4 regions of the Bradyrhizobium sp. HKCCYLS20291 genome follow, and region 4 is predicted to be linked to each of the others. Evidence: predicted binding sites of a transcription regulator. Region 4 holds the regulator's gene; each other region holds the start of a gene.

Region 1 (4,212 bases), on a different contig from region 4:
TCAAGGTTCCAACGCCGGGGTCGTAGAAGACCGCCTGATGGGGCGTGGTCTTGTCGGTTTTGCGCAGGCAGCGATAGAGCTTCAGGACGTTGGAAATGTTTTCGCTGATCTCGTTGCCGGTGCCGTCGCAGCAGATCACAATATTTTTCATGGCAAAGGAATGTCCGAGATAATGCTACCGCAACGAGTGTAGAGCATCCGGCCGATGTTGGGGAAGTCGGTTCGCCCTGACACTTCGTCTGTGTTGCGCCCGGCGGACTCGTTCCTGCAGGCCGGTCGCCTCGACGGGCCAGGACTCGCCACCATGCGAACCATGGTTCGCATGCCCAACGACAAACAGCACGGGTGACCGCCAAAACGACGACGGCCGGATCTCGCGATCCGGCCGTTCGTCATGTCATGGCGCTCGAAACCCGCGTGCGACGCGTTCGGCTTCGGCGTGTCGTACTGGAACTCAGCTGGCCTTTCAGCTGGCTTTGGCGACCGGAGCGGCCTCGGCGGCCTTCTTCTCGATGGCGCGCTTCAGCTCGAGCGCGCGCGGCGACAGCGCGGCGGCGTTGGCCTTCAGCAGATAGGCGTCGAGGCCGCCATTGTGGTCGACGCTCTTGATGGCGTTGGTCGAGACGCGCAGGCGCACGTTGCGGCCGAGTGCATCCGAGATGAAGGTCACGTTGCACAGGTTCGGCAGGAAGCGCCGCTTGGTCTTGATGTTCGAGTGGCTCACCTTGTGGCCAACCTGGGGGCCCTTGGCCGTCAGTTCACAACGCCGCGACATGGCAATAAATCCTCTCTCATCCCCGCACCCTTCGTCCACCCAAGGTCGGTGGGCCGCGGGGGTCCAAAACTCGTCCAGCTCTTCTCTGGGAGATGCGGTCCTATAGGGGGGATGCGGCTTTTCGTCAAGGTTTTGAAGGCCGCGGCGAATCCGGACGTGGCCGCGGGCCAAAACAGCCGCCCGTCCAGCCGATCATGCCCCCAATGCCTTGGCCCAGGCCGCCGAGCAGCAGAAAAGCGATTGTATAATCAACAGTATAGCTTGCACCTTAGACCATATAAAGGGCGTATTCGAGCGCGATGGATGCTGTCCCGCGAACAGCCCCGAGCGCCAGAACGGCGCGGTGCTGGTGCGGTACCGGAGATTGCGAGCGGTTCCGGCAGCTGCCGGACCAGCGTTGCCGGGCCGGATGCAAAGCGCTGGACAAACCGCCATTGTTGGACGGTTCGCGTTGTTCGAAGGCAGTTTTGGCTTAAGTAGCAGAACGCGTGCCGGATTGACCCGGCGCTCTCAGGCAGGCGGATCGGCAGGATCATCCCTCACGTGACCATCACATCGGCTCTTCCGTTTCGCTCTCCTCGCGCGATTGCAGCGGGGTCCTTCCTGTGCCTGCTGCTGCTCGCCCAGGGCGCGCACGCCCAGGCCCGGCTCGACGCGCAATACACGGCCTCGTTGGCCGGTATTCCTGTCGGCAAGGGCACCTGGGCCGTCGAGATCGCCGATGACCAATACGCGGCGTCCGCGCAAGGCGGCACGGCCGGGTTGCTCAAGAGCTTCTCGCAGGGCTCAGGCACCGGCGCGGTGCAGGGCCGGGTCGTCAACGGCGCCCTGGTCGGGCAGAGCTATCAGGCTTCGACCACGACGGGGAAGAAGTCTGAGCAGATCCATATCAACCTGCAGAACGGCAACGTGAAGGATTTCGCCATCGAGCCGGCGCCCCCGGTCGATCCCGACCGGATCCCGGTCACGGATGCGCACAAGCGCGGCGTGCTCGATCCGATGACCGCTTCGCTGGTGCGTGTGCCCGGCACCGGTGAGCTGCTGTCGCCGGAGTCCTGCCGTGGCGCGGCGCCGGTGTTCGACGGCCGCATGCGCTACGAGCTCAAGCTCGACTACAAGCGCATGGAGAACGTCAAGGCCGACAAGGGCTATCGCGGCACGGCCCTGGTGTGCGCGATCTACTTCACCCCCGTCGCCGGCTACATTCCGGACCGGCCGGTGGTCAAATATCTCGCCCAGGCCCGCAACATGGAAATTTCCTTCGTGCCGATCGCGGGCACGCGTGTCCTGGTGCCTTTCAAGGTGGTCATCCCGACCCCGCTGGGTACCGCAATGCTGGAGGCGACGTCTTTCAACGTCCAGGCGACGCCGCACGTCGCCAAGACGCAATAGGCCCGCCGGCGCGCCGGCGCTGGTTTGGCCGACGCCCGTCATATGGCTCGCGCCTACGCGTCCCGGAATGACCCGCTGTGGATTTTCAAATGGCTGCTGTCTGCGATCAGTGAATCCGTTTGACTCTTGCGCGATTCTGATTCGACTCGGGACTCACTGAACGACGTGCCAGTTCCCTCGCAAAAGCGTTGCTTGTCGCGGCGGCAAAAACTTGATCTAGTGCTGATGAGATCGCAGAGCGCGAGATGTTGCGGTGAACGAAGCCGGAAAGACGATGGAGTCACCGATTCCTTCGTGATTCGTTCTCAAGGCGTTCCGAAGCTTAAGCTGCGTCCCTATATGCGTAGCAATGTGACACAGGGGTGAGGACCCAGCCTCTCAGAACCACGACAAATTCAGCATCCATTGCGCCTGACCCGCGCGCCTGCAACGTCCGCTTCGAGACCCAAATTTAACGAATGGCTTTTTCGTCTTTTTCGGCTGCCTCGCCTTTCGAGCGCACGCCCGATCGCGTTGCCGGCAGCGGCGTCACCGCCGTGCTCGGTCCGACCAACACCGGCAAGACGCATCTGGCGATCGAGCGCATGCTCGCGCATTCCTCAGGAATCATCGGTCTGCCGCTGCGGCTGCTCGCGCGCGAGGTCTACAACAAGATCGCGGATCGGGTCGGCAGCGAGGCTGTCGCGCTGATCACCGGCGAGGAAAAGATCAAGCCGAAGAGCCCGCGCTATTGGGTGTCGACGGTCGAGGCCATGCCGCGGGATCTCGACGTGGCCTTCCTCGCCGTCGACGAGATCCAGATCGCGGCCGATCTCGAGCGCGGCCATGTCTTCACCGACCGCATTCTCAACCGCCGCGGCCGCGACGAGACGCTGCTGCTCGGTGCGGCGACGATGCGCCCGATCATCGAGCGGCTGCTGCCGGGCGCCTCGATGGTAACGCGGCCGCGCTTGTCGCAGCTCGAATTCGCTGGCGATCGCAAGATCACGCGGCAGCCGCGCCGGACTGCGATCGTCGTGTTCTCGGCCGACGAGGTCTATGCGATCGCCGAGCTGATCCGCCGGCAGCATGGCGGCGCCGCCGTCGTGCTCGGCTCGCTGTCGCCGCGCACCCGCAATGCGCAGGTCGCGATGTTCCAGAATGGCGACGTCGACTATCTCGTGGCCACCGACGCCATCGGCATGGGCCTCAATCTCGACGTCGACCATGTCGCCTTTGCCTCCGACCGGAAATATGACGGCTATCAGTTTCGCCGCCTGACACCGTCGGAGTTCGCCCAGATCGCGGGCCGCGCCGGGCGCGCGACGCGCAACGGCACCTTCGGCACCACCGGACGTTGTGCGCCGTTCGAGCCCGAGCTGGTCAACGCGCTGCAGAACCACACCTTCGACAGCGTGAAGGTGCTGCAATGGCGCAACGCGAAGCTCGATTTTGCGTCGTTGAGCGCGCTGCAGGTGTCACTGGCCATGACGCCGGCGCACGAGGCGCTGACCCGCGCGCCGATCGCCGAGGATCTGCGCGTGCTGGATCATGCGGCGCGCGATGCCGAGGTGCGCGACATGGCACATGGTGCGACGGCGGTCGAACGTCTCTGGGAAACCTGCCAGATTCCCGATTATCGCAGGCTGTCGCCGGCCGCCCATGCCGAGCTCGTCACCACCGTGTTCGGCTTCCTGATGCAGAAGGGGCGGATTCCCGACGCCTGGTATGCGGCCCAGGTCGATCAGGCCGACCGGGTCGACGGCGACATCGACACGCTGTCCGGGCGGATTGCACAAATTCGCACCTGGACTTTCGTCGCGAACCGGCCGGATTGGCTTGTTGATCCCGACTATTGGCAGGGTATTACCCGCGAACTCGAAAATAAATTGTCAGACGCCCTTCATGAACGGCTCACGGAGCGTTTCGTTGATCGTCGTACCAGTGTATTGATGCGGCGCCTGCGGGAGAACAGTGTTTTGAATACGGAAATCGGCAAGACCGGCGAAGTGATCGTTGAAGGGCACGCGATCGGCCGCCTGGATGGATTCACGTTTGCGCCCGAC
Region 2 (4,212 bases), on a different contig from region 4:
TCAGGTCGAAGGCGAATTGGCTGCCGACGAGGTTCTCGCGATCGAGCCCGGCCATCTGGCAATAGGCGTCGTTGACGAACACGATCGTGCCGTCCTGCTCGCGCATGACGATGAGGTCGCCCTGCTGCTCGAACAGGCTGCGCGCGCGCTGCTCGGCCTCCTGCAGCTCCCAGTTCCGGTCCGCCAGCACCTCGTTGTGAAGCGCGATCTTGTGCAGCTTCTTCTTGACGAAGCGCAGCCGCATGCTGAGCGTCGCCAGGCCGACGCAGGCGAGTGCGAACAGGAAGCTGGCGCCGATCGCGAAGGCATGCGGATTGTAGCCGGAGTTCTCGGAGAGGCTGGCCTTGATGAAGCCATAGGCGCCGCCGAAGCCGGCGGAGAAGATCATCATCGCGCGCAGGATCGTGAAGATCAGCTGATGACGGCGCGTGAACCGGCGCAGGCGCAGCCTGATGCGAAAAATCGGTCCCATTCCGTCACCCCTGATGTCGTCGATCCCGTGTCATCGCCGGCCCGCACCATGCGCCGGCCGGTATTGCTGAGACTTTGAAGCGTCTGCCCGCGCGCGCCTGCGGTGCAGAGATGGTGAACCGGGCGTTAGCCCGGCTCACAGCACCGGATGAAGTAGTGATGAGGCGCGGCCGCGGGCGGCGACGATCAGCGCGGCGGCCTCTCTGACCGACGTGCGGCTGGAGCGGACGTAGATGCGGTAGTCGGCAAGGTCATCCCCGGCGCGATCACTGCTGAGATAGATCCGCGGCGCAGCGGGATCGGCGGCGATCGCGACGACCCGGGACGGCCCGCCCAGACCGCAGCCCTGATCCTCGCGGACGGGCGCATCGTCGATCACGACGAAATCGGCTATTTCGGGATCATCGACCAGCGCCACGCGCACCGTGGCGAGCGCGGGATCATCGGTGAAGTCGACGTTGAAGGCGGCGTGGGACGCGGCGGAGCCGAGTGAGACGATGTCTGAACCGGCGGCAATGCACGGCCGCGGGGAGGGCGCCAGCTCGAGCCTGGCGGCGACCGCAGCCGCGATCAGCGGCACGGCCGAAACGAGCACCTTGAAACGCAACATGACACGCACCGACACAACAGGCCTGATGACGCAAACGCGGGCCTTATGGTTGTCGGAGCGTAAAGAGAAGTCGTTACCAGAGTGTTGAGGAGAGGGCGTCGTCACGCCGCGTGACGATTGTCTTCCGCCAGCGCGCGATACGACAGTGCCTCGGCGAGGTGCAGCCGGCCTATGGTCTCGACATGGTCGAGATCGGCCAAGGTCCGCGCGACGCGCAGCACGCGGTGATAGCCGCGCGCCGAGAGCCGCATCGTTTCGGCGGCTTCGCGCAGCAGCTTCTGGCCCGGGGCATCGAGCTTGGCGATGTCGTCGAGCACGGCGGCCGGGGCCTCGGCGTTGGTCCGGATGTGCGGCAGGCCGGCCTTGGCGTAGCGGGCGCGCTGCAGCTCGCGCGCGGCGGCGACGCGAGCGGCGACCTCCGCGGAGCCTTCCTTGGCCGGCGGCAGGATCAGGTCGGCGGCGGTGACGGCGGGCACCTCGATGCGCAGATCGATGCGGTCCATCAGCGGGCCGGAGATGCGCATCTGGTAGTCGGACGTGCAGCGGTCGATGCGGCCGCGCTTGCAGGCATAGCCGGGCTCGAACGCCTTGCCGCAGCGGCACGGATTCATCGCCGCGACCAGCATGAAGCGGGCCGGGTAGGTGACGCGGTGGTTGGCGCGCGAGATCGAGACCTCGCCATTCTCCAGCGGCTGGCGCAGCGAATCCAGCACGCGCGGATCGAACTCCGGCAGCTCGTCGAGAAACAGCACGCCCTGATGTGCCAGCGAGATCTCGCCGGGACGGGCGCGCAGGCCGCCGCCGGTCAGCGCCGCCATGCTGGCGGAATGATGCGGGCTGCGGAACGGCCGCCGGTTGGTCAGCGCGCCGCCTTCGATCTCGCCGGCGACGGAGGCGATCATCGACACCTCCAGCAGCTCGGCCGGCGACAGCGGCGGCAGGATCGACGGCAGCCGCGCCGCCAACATCGACTTGCCGGCGCCGGGCGAGCCGATCATCAACAGATGATGTCCGCCGGCGGCGGCGATCTCGAGCGCGCGCTTGCCGCTCTCCTGGCCCTTGATATCGCGCAGGTCGAGCAGGCTCGCCGGAGCCTCCTGGATCTTCGGCTGCGGCCGCGACAGCACCTGCGTGCCCTTGAAATGGTTGGCGATCTGGATCAGCGACGTCGCCGCGATGATCTCGAGGTCCGGGCTGGCCCACGCCGCTTCCGCGCCGCAGGCCGCCGGGCAGATCAGGCCCTCCTCGCGCGCATTGGCGCCGATCGCGGCCGGCAGCACGCCGGCCACCGGGGCAATCGAGCCGTCGAGCCCGAGCTCGCCCAGCACGGTGAATCCACTGAGCGCATCCGGCGGAATCGCACCGATCGCCGCCATCAGGCCGAGCGCGATCGGCAGGTCATAATGGCTGCCTTCCTTGGGCACGTCGGCCGGCGCGAGGTTGACGGTGATGCGCCGCGCCGGCAGCGCCAGCCCCGAGGCGATCAGCGCCGAGCGCACCCGCTCGCGCGCCTCCGACACCGCCTTGTCCGGCAGGCCGACGATCGCGAACGCCGGCAGACCCGGCGCGACCTGGACCTGCACGTCGACCGCGCGGGCCTCGATCCCCTCGAAGGCGACGGTGGAAACCCGCTGGACCATGGTGCCCCTCCCATGCAGGAGGCTAACGGAAACCGCGCGTGGCCGCAAGAACAATACATGAACATCGCACTGCTGCCAGATGTGGCCGGCATTTAGCAAGAGTACGACGGCTCGACCCGTGCCATTGGGAGAAGGCGCTTAGAGGGTGGTCTCACGAGATTAGCAGGTAAGGCCAGTCTTTCTTGGCTCAGGGAACGCAGATGCGTCCGATGCTTTGAATGTTTTCGCACCGCCTAAGGGCCGACATAGGTGATCATGACCTATTGCGAAATTGGAGGGCTATGAGAACATGATAACAAAATCCGCAGCGAGAAACGTTCCATCTAATGAAAGAAGCTCCACATGAGTTGCCTGAGCCTCATGTCCTAGACTTTGACTGGCGATATACGGATGAGACGGTGCGGTCTCTTCTGAGGCTCGTCCGTCCGTCCGATTCGGTACTCGCAATCGGCGCGCCATCTCTCGCAAGATATTTGGAGTCTCTGGGTCGCGATGTTTTGCTTGTCGACCGTCAACCCTTTCACGCGGTTAGAAACCATGTGCAGATCGAACCGGGAATCATTAAGCCGGACTTTGAGAAAAGGACGATCGCGATACTTGATCCACCTTGGTATCCGGAGGAAGCAAGGATCTGGATAGCTTGGTCGGCTCACGGCCTAGTGCCGAACGGTGAAATCTTAGTCTCACTGTGGCCAGATATTACCCGTCCGACTGCGGCAAGAGAATTTGATGAGTTAAGGGCGTGGGCAAGCGAGTGGGCTGAGTTCGAAGTACTGAACATAGTTCCTAGATACGTTATGCCCCCCTTCGAATTTGCGGCAGTCGAAGCGAGCGAGAACCTAGCGCTTCCAAGTCCTAGATTCGGTCGATTGGTGAGCCTTCGCTTAAAGCGGCTGCCTAGTCTTCTCGGCTACCCAGCAGACCGAGAAACTTGGGTTAGATTTGTTTTGAACGACTATCAACTAGCATTGCGTCTCCGAGGGGATCATTCGCTACCTGATGAAATGAACAGGCACCCACTCGGAAAAGACTGGACGTGGCCGTATGTTAGTAGGCGTGCGCCTAAACGAGACCTGATCAGTCTTTGGACTTCGCGAAATGAGGTTGCTCTTATCAAAGACCCTTTTAAAGCCCTACAGCAGCTTCGTCTCGCGTTCCACTCGTCAGATTCTGCTTCGTTTTGTGAGAAACTCGGACCATTTCGCCAGCTTAAAAATTTCGGTATTCCCCGACCCCCGTATCAGAGACTACTTGAATGGCAACACCAGCAATAGCGCTTCGCTTCCGAGATACGGTCTCAAATATAGATAGTATTGCCGCACACCGTGCGGTTCTGGCCAAAGATGGTTGCGTATGGTGGGGCTGGTGGAAGAAAGATTTTGAGTCTGATCACGAGAGCTTGCTACGAAACCTGCAATCGGTTGGCCCGTTTGTTGCCTATATCGTTGATCGCTCAACAAAGAGGATGTTCCGAGCCGGCGTATTGGCTCT
Region 3 (4,212 bases), on a different contig from region 4:
AAAGAAATAGAGCGGCATTGCCAAAACCGGTGAGCCCTGACCGCCCCAGGCCGCTGGGTTTGATTTACGCAACGTAAATGGAGGCGGAAAACCCGATGGGATCAATTCCGGTAAAATACGGTCGACTATTGATAGTCCGCTCAGCGCCCGAACACGCGGTGATTGCAATGTTCGTCGAGCAAGTGAGCCCCGGACCGCCGCGATCCGAGGCTCCGCATCAACGTCGTAGCTTCCCCCCTCGGGGCAGTTCGGCAGTGACAAACAAAAGCGTAGTGCAAGACTGGCGTGCGCGCCTTGCGACAAATCAAGGTTGCATCACCGGGGGCCGCCGCAATGGCCGGTGCCTGAGGTGTCGCACACGGGACAGCCGATTTCCGTCGGCCGGGCTTCGCTGCAAGCGCAGTTGACGGTGCCTGAGGCCAGCGTGACAGAAGGGGGCAAGTCACATCGTCGCGCGCTTCGTCCTCTCTTGGTTCATGAGGCCAATCAGTTCCGCCGAGATCGTTCGACGAGATGACACTGTTGGCCACTAATCGCGGACACCGCAAACGTCGAAAGCCCCGGACAGTGTCCGGGGCTTTCTTTCGGCGCGGATGGTTTCAGGGCCGAGCGCCTACACATGACAGGGGCGGCTACACATGCTTGCTGATATGAGCCTGCCATCGTCGCAACGAACAAACAAACTCGGGGCTGATCAAAAATTTGTTTCGCGTTCGACAACCGAATTCTTATACCGCAACCAAAAGTTTATGACAATGGCTCTTATCCGAAACGCCTGAGCCGAAATCGACGGCGAGTGATCTGTCTCACGTAGGCGCAAACGCTGCGGCATGCTATCGCGACCTCACGCGAAGCAGGTCTGATCAGCGGAGCTGCTCACAGCACGGGAACAGCGCTTGATCTGCCGACCATCATGTCGGCGCAATTGAACTGCTGATTTTTACGTTTGCTGGAGGTGGGTGCTTAGGGCCGTATCCAACGATCTGCGATAGCAGGCTGTTGCTGCGCCCTCGGGACCGCTGGGACCACAGGCCAGTCGTGCACGACGCTTACGCGTGCATACGAAATGAGCCGAACAAAAGCAGAAGATACTTAGGAACTTCGTTCTACTCAGGAGAACCACGGGAGCGTCCGATCAACGCACGCCATGTCAGGGAAACGTTCTGACAAGCTCGATTAGTCCGACGATGGCAGCATTGAGTTCGGCGAGCTGTTCGCCCGGTATCCAATATTCGAGATGATCACGGCCGCCGGCCTCCTGGATTTGGTAACGAGAGATGAAGCTGCGCGCGATCGCGAAGCGCACCACATAGCCGTGGCCGCTTGCCGGCACGTTCCAGTCGCGCGCGATCTTCACCGCATAGTCTTCGCTGAGCACAGGGTAGAAGATCGGCTGCTCGGGCAACCGAGGCGGAAATGCGCGCATGCCGGACGCCTCGATCAAGGCGAGTTCCTTCGGACCGACCGGGCGCCAGAGCGTCACTGTTTGTTCGATATCTGAATCTGGCATGGGTTCGCAGAGTTGGCCGCAATTCGTCGGGATCGAACAGAACGCAGATCGAAAGATCCTGCAAGGCTGCTTGAGGGGTGCATCTTCTGGTTGTGGTTTGGTTTGTCCGGTCCGACCACGGCGATGCGGGGATGGCGGCATCCACTCTGGTGCTTAGCATCCTGTCTCTTCGGCACCTCCGCAATGGCGCATCGAGCCCGACGGCAGGTCGGGGCGGGCGCGCTGGCTTCAGCGGCCGTTTCGGCTCACGCACGGTTGCCCGCCGAACGGTCCGATCTGAAAAGCTTCAGATGGCGAGAAGAACATATTGCGAACAAAGAACAGATGGGGTACATTCACCTCAAGATTGCTGGCCACCTCGTTAACCGTTTGTCGATCCCGCGAATCCCCGCCATAAGGAGCGCCAATGTCCGCCACTGCCCTGCGTATCGTCGAAGGTTCCTCCATGGATAAGAGTAAGGCGCTCTCCGCGGCGCTGTCCCAGATCGAACGTCAGTTCGGCAAGGGCTCGGTGATGAAGCTGGGCAAGAACGACCGCTCGATGGATGTCGAGACGGTGTCGTCCGGCTCGCTCGGGCTCGATATCGCGCTCGGCATCGGCGGCCTGCCCAAGGGACGCATCGTCGAGATCTACGGGCCGGAATCCTCGGGCAAGACCACGCTGGCCCTGCACACGGTGGCGGAAGCGCAGAAGAAGGGCGGCATCTGCGCCTTCATCGATGCCGAGCATGCGCTCGACCCGGTCTATGCGCGCAAGCTGGGCGTCAACATCGACGAGCTCCTGATCTCGCAGCCGGATACGGGTGAGCAGGCGCTGGAAATCTGCGATACCCTGGTGCGCTCAGGGGCTGTCGACGTTCTGGTGGTCGATTCCGTGGCGGCCCTGGTGCCGAAGGCCGAGCTCGAAGGCGAGATGGGCGAGTCGCTGCCCGGTCTGCAGGCCCGCCTGATGAGCCAGGCGCTGCGCAAGCTGACGGCCTCGATCAACAAGTCCAACACGATGGTCATCTTCATCAACCAGATCCGCATGAAGATCGGTGTGATGTACGGCTCGCCGGAGACCACAACGGGCGGCAACGCGCTGAAGTTCTACGCCTCGGTGCGCCTCGACATCCGCCGCATCGGTGCGATCAAGGAGCGTGACGAGGTGATCGGCAACTCCACCCGCGTGAAGGTGGTGAAGAACAAGCTGGCGCCGCCGTTCAAGCAGGTCGAATTCGACATCATGTACGGCGAGGGCGTGTCCAAGATGGGCGAGATCCTCGATCTCGGCGTCAAGGCCGGCATCGTCGAGAAGTCCGGCGCCTGGTTCTCGTATGACAGCCAGCGCCTTGGTCAGGGCCGCGAGAACTCGAAGACGTTCCTCAAGGCCAACCCTGACATGACCGCCAAGATCGAGGCCGCGATCCGCCAGAACTCCGGCCTGATCGCCGAGCAGATCCTGGCCGGCAGTGCCGAGCGCGACGCCGACGGCGAGGAGCCGGCGGAGGAGTAGGGCCGAGCGAATGAGATGAAATGCAACGGGCGCCGGTCATTTGACCTTGGCGCCCGTTGTCGTTTGGATCGTGTGAAAGCTCGGCCGGATCTTTGAGGCCCGAGCAACCGAACGCGGCGCGTCCGGTTGCTCGGGGTTCGTCAGATCAACATGCTGATCTTACTCCGCCGCCTGCGCGTAGTCGCCGACCGGCGGGCACGAGCATACCAGGTTGCGGTCGCCGTAGACGTTGTCGACGCGGCCCACCGGGCACCAGTATTTGTCGGTGCGCGAGGTCCCCGCGGGGAAGCAGCCCTCGCTGCGGCGATAGGCCCTGTTCCAGTCGTCGTCCGCAATGTCGTGCACCGTGTGCGGCGCGTGGCGGAGCGGCGAGGCCTCGATCTTGAAGCGGCCCTGTTCGACCTCGGCGATCTCCTTGCGGATCGCGATCATGGCGTCGCAGAAACGATCGAGCTCGGCTTTCGATTCCGATTCGGTCGGCTCAATCATCAAGGTGCCGGCGACCGGAAAGCTCATCGTCGGCGCGTGGAAGCCGTAGTCGATCAGCCGCTTGGCGATGTCGTCGACGGTGACGCCGCTGCTCTGCTTCAGCGGCCTGGGATCGATGATGCATTCATGCGCGACGCGGCCGCGCTCGTTGCGGTAGAGCACCGGGAAATGCTGATCGAGCCGCGCCGCAACGTAGTTGGCGTTGAGGATCGCAATCTCTGTCGCGCGCGTCAGGCCGTCGCCGCCCATCAAGAGCATGTAGATGTAGGAGATCGTCAGGATCGAGGCCGAGCCGTAAGGCGCGGCCGAGACCGGCCCGACCGGATGCGCGCTCGCGCCGTCCGTGCTGGGGTGTCCCGGCAGGAACGGGGCGAGGTGCGCCTTGACGCCGATCGGGCCCATGCCCGGACCGCCGCCGCCATGCGGGATGCAGAACGTCTTGTGCAGGTTGAAATGGCTGACGTCGGCGCCGTAGTCGCCGGGCCTGGAGAGGCCGACCTGGGCATTCAGGTTGGCGCCGTCGAGATAGACCTGGCCGCCACGGGCATGGACGATGTCGCAGATGTCCCGGATGTGCTCCTCGAACACGCCGTGGGTCGAGGGATAGGTGATCATGATGGCCGCGAGCGTCTTGCTGTGGGCCTCCGCCTTGGCCTTGAGATCGGCGAGGTCGACATTGCCGCCCGTGTCGCAGCCGACCACGACGACCTCCATGCCG
Region 4 (4,212 bases):
GTCCAGCGACGCCAACAGGATCGCGCCATTCCGGCCGACGTCCAGCCGCTGATAGAAATCCTGGAAATATTGCGTGCCGAGCGCCGCCACCACGACGCCGCCGAAGCTGCCGTCGGGACGGTTGAACCGCCGCGTGAGCGGAATGATCCATTGATTGCTGGCTCGCCCACGAATCGGCGCGTGCAGGCGCACGCCACGGTCCGGGGAATCGCGATGATAGGCGAAGAAGTCGCGATCCGCGTAGTTCACGGTGCCCTCTTCGGCGATCGAGCTGACCAGCAGCGTGCCCTCCTGGTCGACCACCAACAGGTTGACGAGCTGCGGCATGCGCTTCAGCTCGTCGATGAACCAGGCCTTGAGACGCCTGCGGTCATCCCGATCCGGCGGACGATGCTCGAGCGAGGACACGGTCCCCGTGAGAAGTGCGTCGGCCGTGCGAAACGTCAGTTCGGCGTGCTGAAGCAGAGAGCTCGTGAGATTGACGGTGTCCTTCTTTCCGTCGGTGAAGATGGCCTCGCGCAGCCTCACCGCGCGCGATACCTCGACGGCCACGAAGGCCGCGCAGGCGAGCGCGATCAGCGCGGCGATCAAGAGAGGGGTGGTTGACCAGCTGCGTCCTGCTGCGTGATGTTCCGCGCGAGGCATTCCGTTTGAGTTCCGCCGTCCGGGTTGAGCTTCAGGCAGAGATTCGCGAAGAATCGTTCTCAAACACTGAACTACAACCCGAGGCAGCAGGCCGGCCCGTTGCGACGGCCAGCAATTTCGGCTTCTTTCGAGCCGAAATCGGCTCAAACCGGCTGGTGCCGGACCACACCGTAGCACTACGGTCGCGTTGCACTGGGCGCGCGGGCAATCGAACCAACGCCGGCGCCGCGCTTGGCCACGACAGCGCCATTGGCTAGAACGCCCCCCACGATCGCTTTCAAAGGAACTCCAATGGCCTTGATGCCGGTATCCGATGCATTGACCGCGGTGCTCGCAGGCGCCGAGCCGCTGGCTGAGGAATTGGTGTCGCTGGACGATGCCTTTCACCGCATTCTGGCGCGCGATCTGGCAGCGCTGCGGACGCAGCCGCCCGAGGCCATGTCGGCGATGGACGGCTACGCCGTGCGCGCTGTCGACGCGGACAAGCCGCAGGCACGGCTGAAGGTGATCGGCGAGGTCGCGGCGGGTCGGCCGTTCGACCGCGTGGTGGGACCCGGCGAGGCCGCTCGCATCTTCACCGGCGGCGTCGTGCCTGATGGCGCCGACGCCGTCGTGATCCAGGAGGATACGATTGCGGGCGACGGCCACGTCGTGATCACGGAAGCCGCGATCAAGGGCCGGCACATCCGGCCCGCCGGCGTCGACTTTCATCAGGGCATGGTGCTGCTGAAGGCCGGACGCCGGCTCAGCGATCGTGACCTGTCGCTCGCCGCCAGCATGAACCATCCGGCGCTGCCGGTGCGGCGACGGCCGACGGTGGCGCTGCTCGCCACCGGTGACGAGCTGGTGATGCCGGGCTCCGAGCCCGGCCCGGGTCAGATCGTCTACTCCAACGGCTACGCGCTGCGCGCGCTGGTGCGCGCCGAAGGCGCTGCAGCGGTCGATCTTGGCATCGCGGCGGATACGCTCGAAGCCACCGTCGCGGGCATCCGCCGGGCGCGCGAGTCGGGCGCCGACATCCTGATCACGACGGGCGGCGCCTCGGTCGGGGATCACGACCTGGTCAAGCAGGCGCTGGAGGCCGAGGGCGTCGAGATGGCGTTCTGGAAGATCGCGATGCGGCCGGGCAAGCCGATGATGCATGGCCGGCTCGGCGGCGTCAGGGTGATCGGGCTGCCCGGCAATCCGGTGTCGTCCTATGTCTGCGCGACCCTGTTCCTGGTGCCGCTGATTCGGCGCCTGCTCGGCCGCGACGAGCCCCAGCTCCCGCGCGAAACCGCGCTGCTCGGCCGCGAGCTCCCCGCCAACGATTCGCGCGAGGACTATCTGCGAGCCCAGCTCGACGAGCGCGCCGATGGTACACTGGTCGCAACGCCTGTGACGCAGCAGGATTCGTCTCTGCTGGGGAATCTTGCGCTATCGCAGGCTCTTTTGATCCGCCCGGCCTTCGCGCCGAAGGCGCCCGCCGGCAGCGTCTGCGAGATCCTGCGCCTGCCGAACTGACCCTTCTCCCCGTCAAAGCCCGGGTCATTCATCATATTTTTAGGATTGCGGAACACACATCGAACATATAGTGTCCGTTCATGATTTGTTTTTAGTATGTTGCGGGCGACGCGAATACGAACGTCCACTTCCGGCTCAGGGACGCAAGGGCACGGGACTTGGACGACAACAAACTGGGGACCAGGTCGAGATGCTGACGCGCAAACAGTACGAACTCCTGCGGTTCATCAACGAACGGCTCAAGGAAGCGGGCGTGCCGCCCTCGTTCGACGAGATGAAGGACGCGCTCGATCTGCGCTCGAAGTCGGGCATTCACCGCCTGATCACGGCGCTGGAGGAGCGCGGCTTCATCCGCCGGCTGCCCAACCGCGCCCGCGCCATCGAGGTCATCAAGCTGCCCGAGCTGTCGCAGGCGGCCAGCAACCGCCGCGGCTTCACGCCCTCGGTCATCGAGGGCAATCTCGGCAAGGTCCGCACCTCGACGCCGGCGCTCGATGACGGCGAGCGCCCGGTCGCCGTGCCGGTGATGGGCCGCATCGCCGCCGGTACGCCGATCGAGGCGCTGCAGACCCGCAGCCACACCATCAGCGTGCCCGCCGACATGCTCGGCAATGGCGACCACTATGCGCTGGAGGTGCGCGGCGACTCGATGGTCGATGCCGGCATCCTCGACGGTGACATGGCGCTGATCCAGCGCAACGAGACCGCCGACACCGGCGACATCGTGGTGGCGCTGATCGATGACGAGGAAGCGACGTTGAAGCGCTTCCGCCGCCGCGGCGCATCGATCGCGCTGGAGCCGGCCAACACCGCCTACGAGGTGCGCATCCTGCCGCCGAACCGGGTCAAGATCCAGGGCAAGCTGGTCGGACTGTATCGCAAGTACTGAGCGCAGCGACCTCGCGTGCTGGACATGCACGATCGATCGGTGGCGCGGTGCTGTGATCTTCGCCGCCGAACGACGTGAGACGCAAAGAAAAGAAGCAAGACACGAAACTGAGTCGCGCGCGAATGCACTTCAGGATGTGCAGCGCGGTATCCTCAAACGCTTGTGATCGCGGCCACCCGCATGCCGTGCAGATCAGCGCAGAATTGCCGCGAAGCGCGCGCTAACATCTCCTCGATGTCCACTCTGATAGAGGCCTGCGCCTGTCCGGGGGGAAGCGTGGGTCGGCTATCTCTCAGCGAGGAGCGATCCGATGTGTGACTACAGCCTCCATGCCGTTGCGTCCCGTCCCGCCAAGGTCGGCGAGACGCTGATCTCGACGACGTTCCGCGGCACCGCGACCCGCGGCTTCGCCAGCGAAAGCGAGCCGACCGTCGCGGTCTGCATGCTGCCCGGCACCGAGCTCGCCTTCGCCGAGGACGTCCGCTACGACAGCCGCTGGCTCTGGACCCGGACGATCCGCGAGCGCGTCGCCAAGTTCAACAGCATCGAAAAGCACATTCCCGATCGCCACCACGACGCCGTCGAGTTCGCCGACGGCCGCCACGTGCTCGTGACGCAGCTCTGCGAAGGCCAGCGCGTCACGGTGCTGCAGCTGCCCGTCACCAAGCAGCCGGCCGAGCGCGGCCCCGGCATGACGAACGATACGCCGACCCCGCAGACGACTCCCATCCGCCGCATCAGCATCACCTGAGCTGAGCGGCGCAGGCGTCACGCGAGAGCAGTATGCGTTTTGGTTCGATCGAACAGCAGTCGCGGTGCCGTTGACCTCTCTCCGACGGGGAGAGGTGAACTGAACTTGCGGTACGCGCTTTGATTCGACGAGAAGGCATCACGCTCTGGCGACAGGAACGGTGTCCCTCGACCGGCGTTGTGGCCGCCGGGGGTATTACCGTGGTCAACAAGATCGATTGGAACCAAGCTGGCCGGATCATCGAACCCGGCCGCTACAGGCTGGCGTTGGGATGGTTGACGGTCACGGCTGACGACGTTGCCATCTGGCAGCGCGATCCCGCGGCGTCGTTCACGCTCGTCGAGGTCTCCTCGCTGTTCGACGGGCTTGACGGCGCCGAGTATCATCTCGGCACGTTCGAGCTGTCCGGACCTCAATCCTCCAC

What was found. The regulator LexA, encoded in region 4, represses DNA repair genes until DNA is damaged. The targets are predictions, from matches to a motif close to TGTTCNNNNTGTGTTCNG.
Region 1: the regulator LexA is predicted to act here: its motif matches at 2,468-2,485, upstream of ACQR07_RS13460 (helicase-related protein).
Region 2: the regulator LexA is predicted to act here: its motif matches at 2,768-2,785, upstream of ACQR07_RS22800 (YifB family Mg chelatase-like AAA ATPase).
Region 3: the regulator LexA is predicted to act here: its motif matches at 1,809-1,826, upstream of recA (recombinase RecA).

The regions. Positions count from the first base shown of each region.
Region 1 covers NZ_JBNPTO010000005.1:110,128-114,339, reverse strand. The annotation lists gene ACQR07_RS13475 (T6SS phospholipase effector Tle1-like catalytic domain-containing protein) at 1-151, opposite strand, end outside; gene rpmB (50S ribosomal protein L28) at 467-775, opposite strand; gene ACQR07_RS13465 (DUF3108 domain-containing protein) at 1,319-2,167, shown strand; gene ACQR07_RS13460 (helicase-related protein) at 2,626-4,212, shown strand, end outside.
Region 2 covers NZ_JBNPTO010000010.1:243,321-247,532, forward strand. The annotation lists gene ACQR07_RS22790 (ATP-binding protein) at 1-472, opposite strand, end outside; gene ACQR07_RS22795 (hypothetical protein) at 608-1,081, opposite strand; gene ACQR07_RS22800 (YifB family Mg chelatase-like AAA ATPase) at 1,183-2,721, opposite strand; gene ACQR07_RS22805 (metallophosphoesterase family protein) at 3,977-4,212, shown strand, end outside.
Region 3 covers NZ_JBNPTO010000002.1:53,832-58,043, reverse strand. The annotation lists gene ACQR07_RS04290 (DUF6894 family protein) at 1-18, opposite strand, end outside; gene ACQR07_RS04285 (hypothetical protein) at 1,151-1,444, opposite strand; gene recA (recombinase RecA) at 1,917-3,005, shown strand; gene gcvP (aminomethyl-transferring glycine dehydrogenase) at 3,165-4,212, opposite strand, start outside.
Region 4 covers NZ_JBNPTO010000007.1:357,963-362,174, reverse strand. The annotation lists gene ACQR07_RS18720 (ATP-binding protein) at 1-591, opposite strand, end outside; gene ACQR07_RS18715 (hypothetical protein) at 603-902, shown strand; gene ACQR07_RS18710 (molybdopterin molybdotransferase MoeA) at 937-2,148, shown strand; gene lexA (transcriptional repressor LexA) at 2,339-3,037, shown strand; gene ACQR07_RS18700 (hypothetical protein) at 3,348-3,788, shown strand; gene ACQR07_RS18695 (hypothetical protein) at 3,989-4,212, shown strand, end outside; gene ACQR07_RS18690 (ComEC/Rec2 family competence protein) at 4,201-4,212, opposite strand, start outside.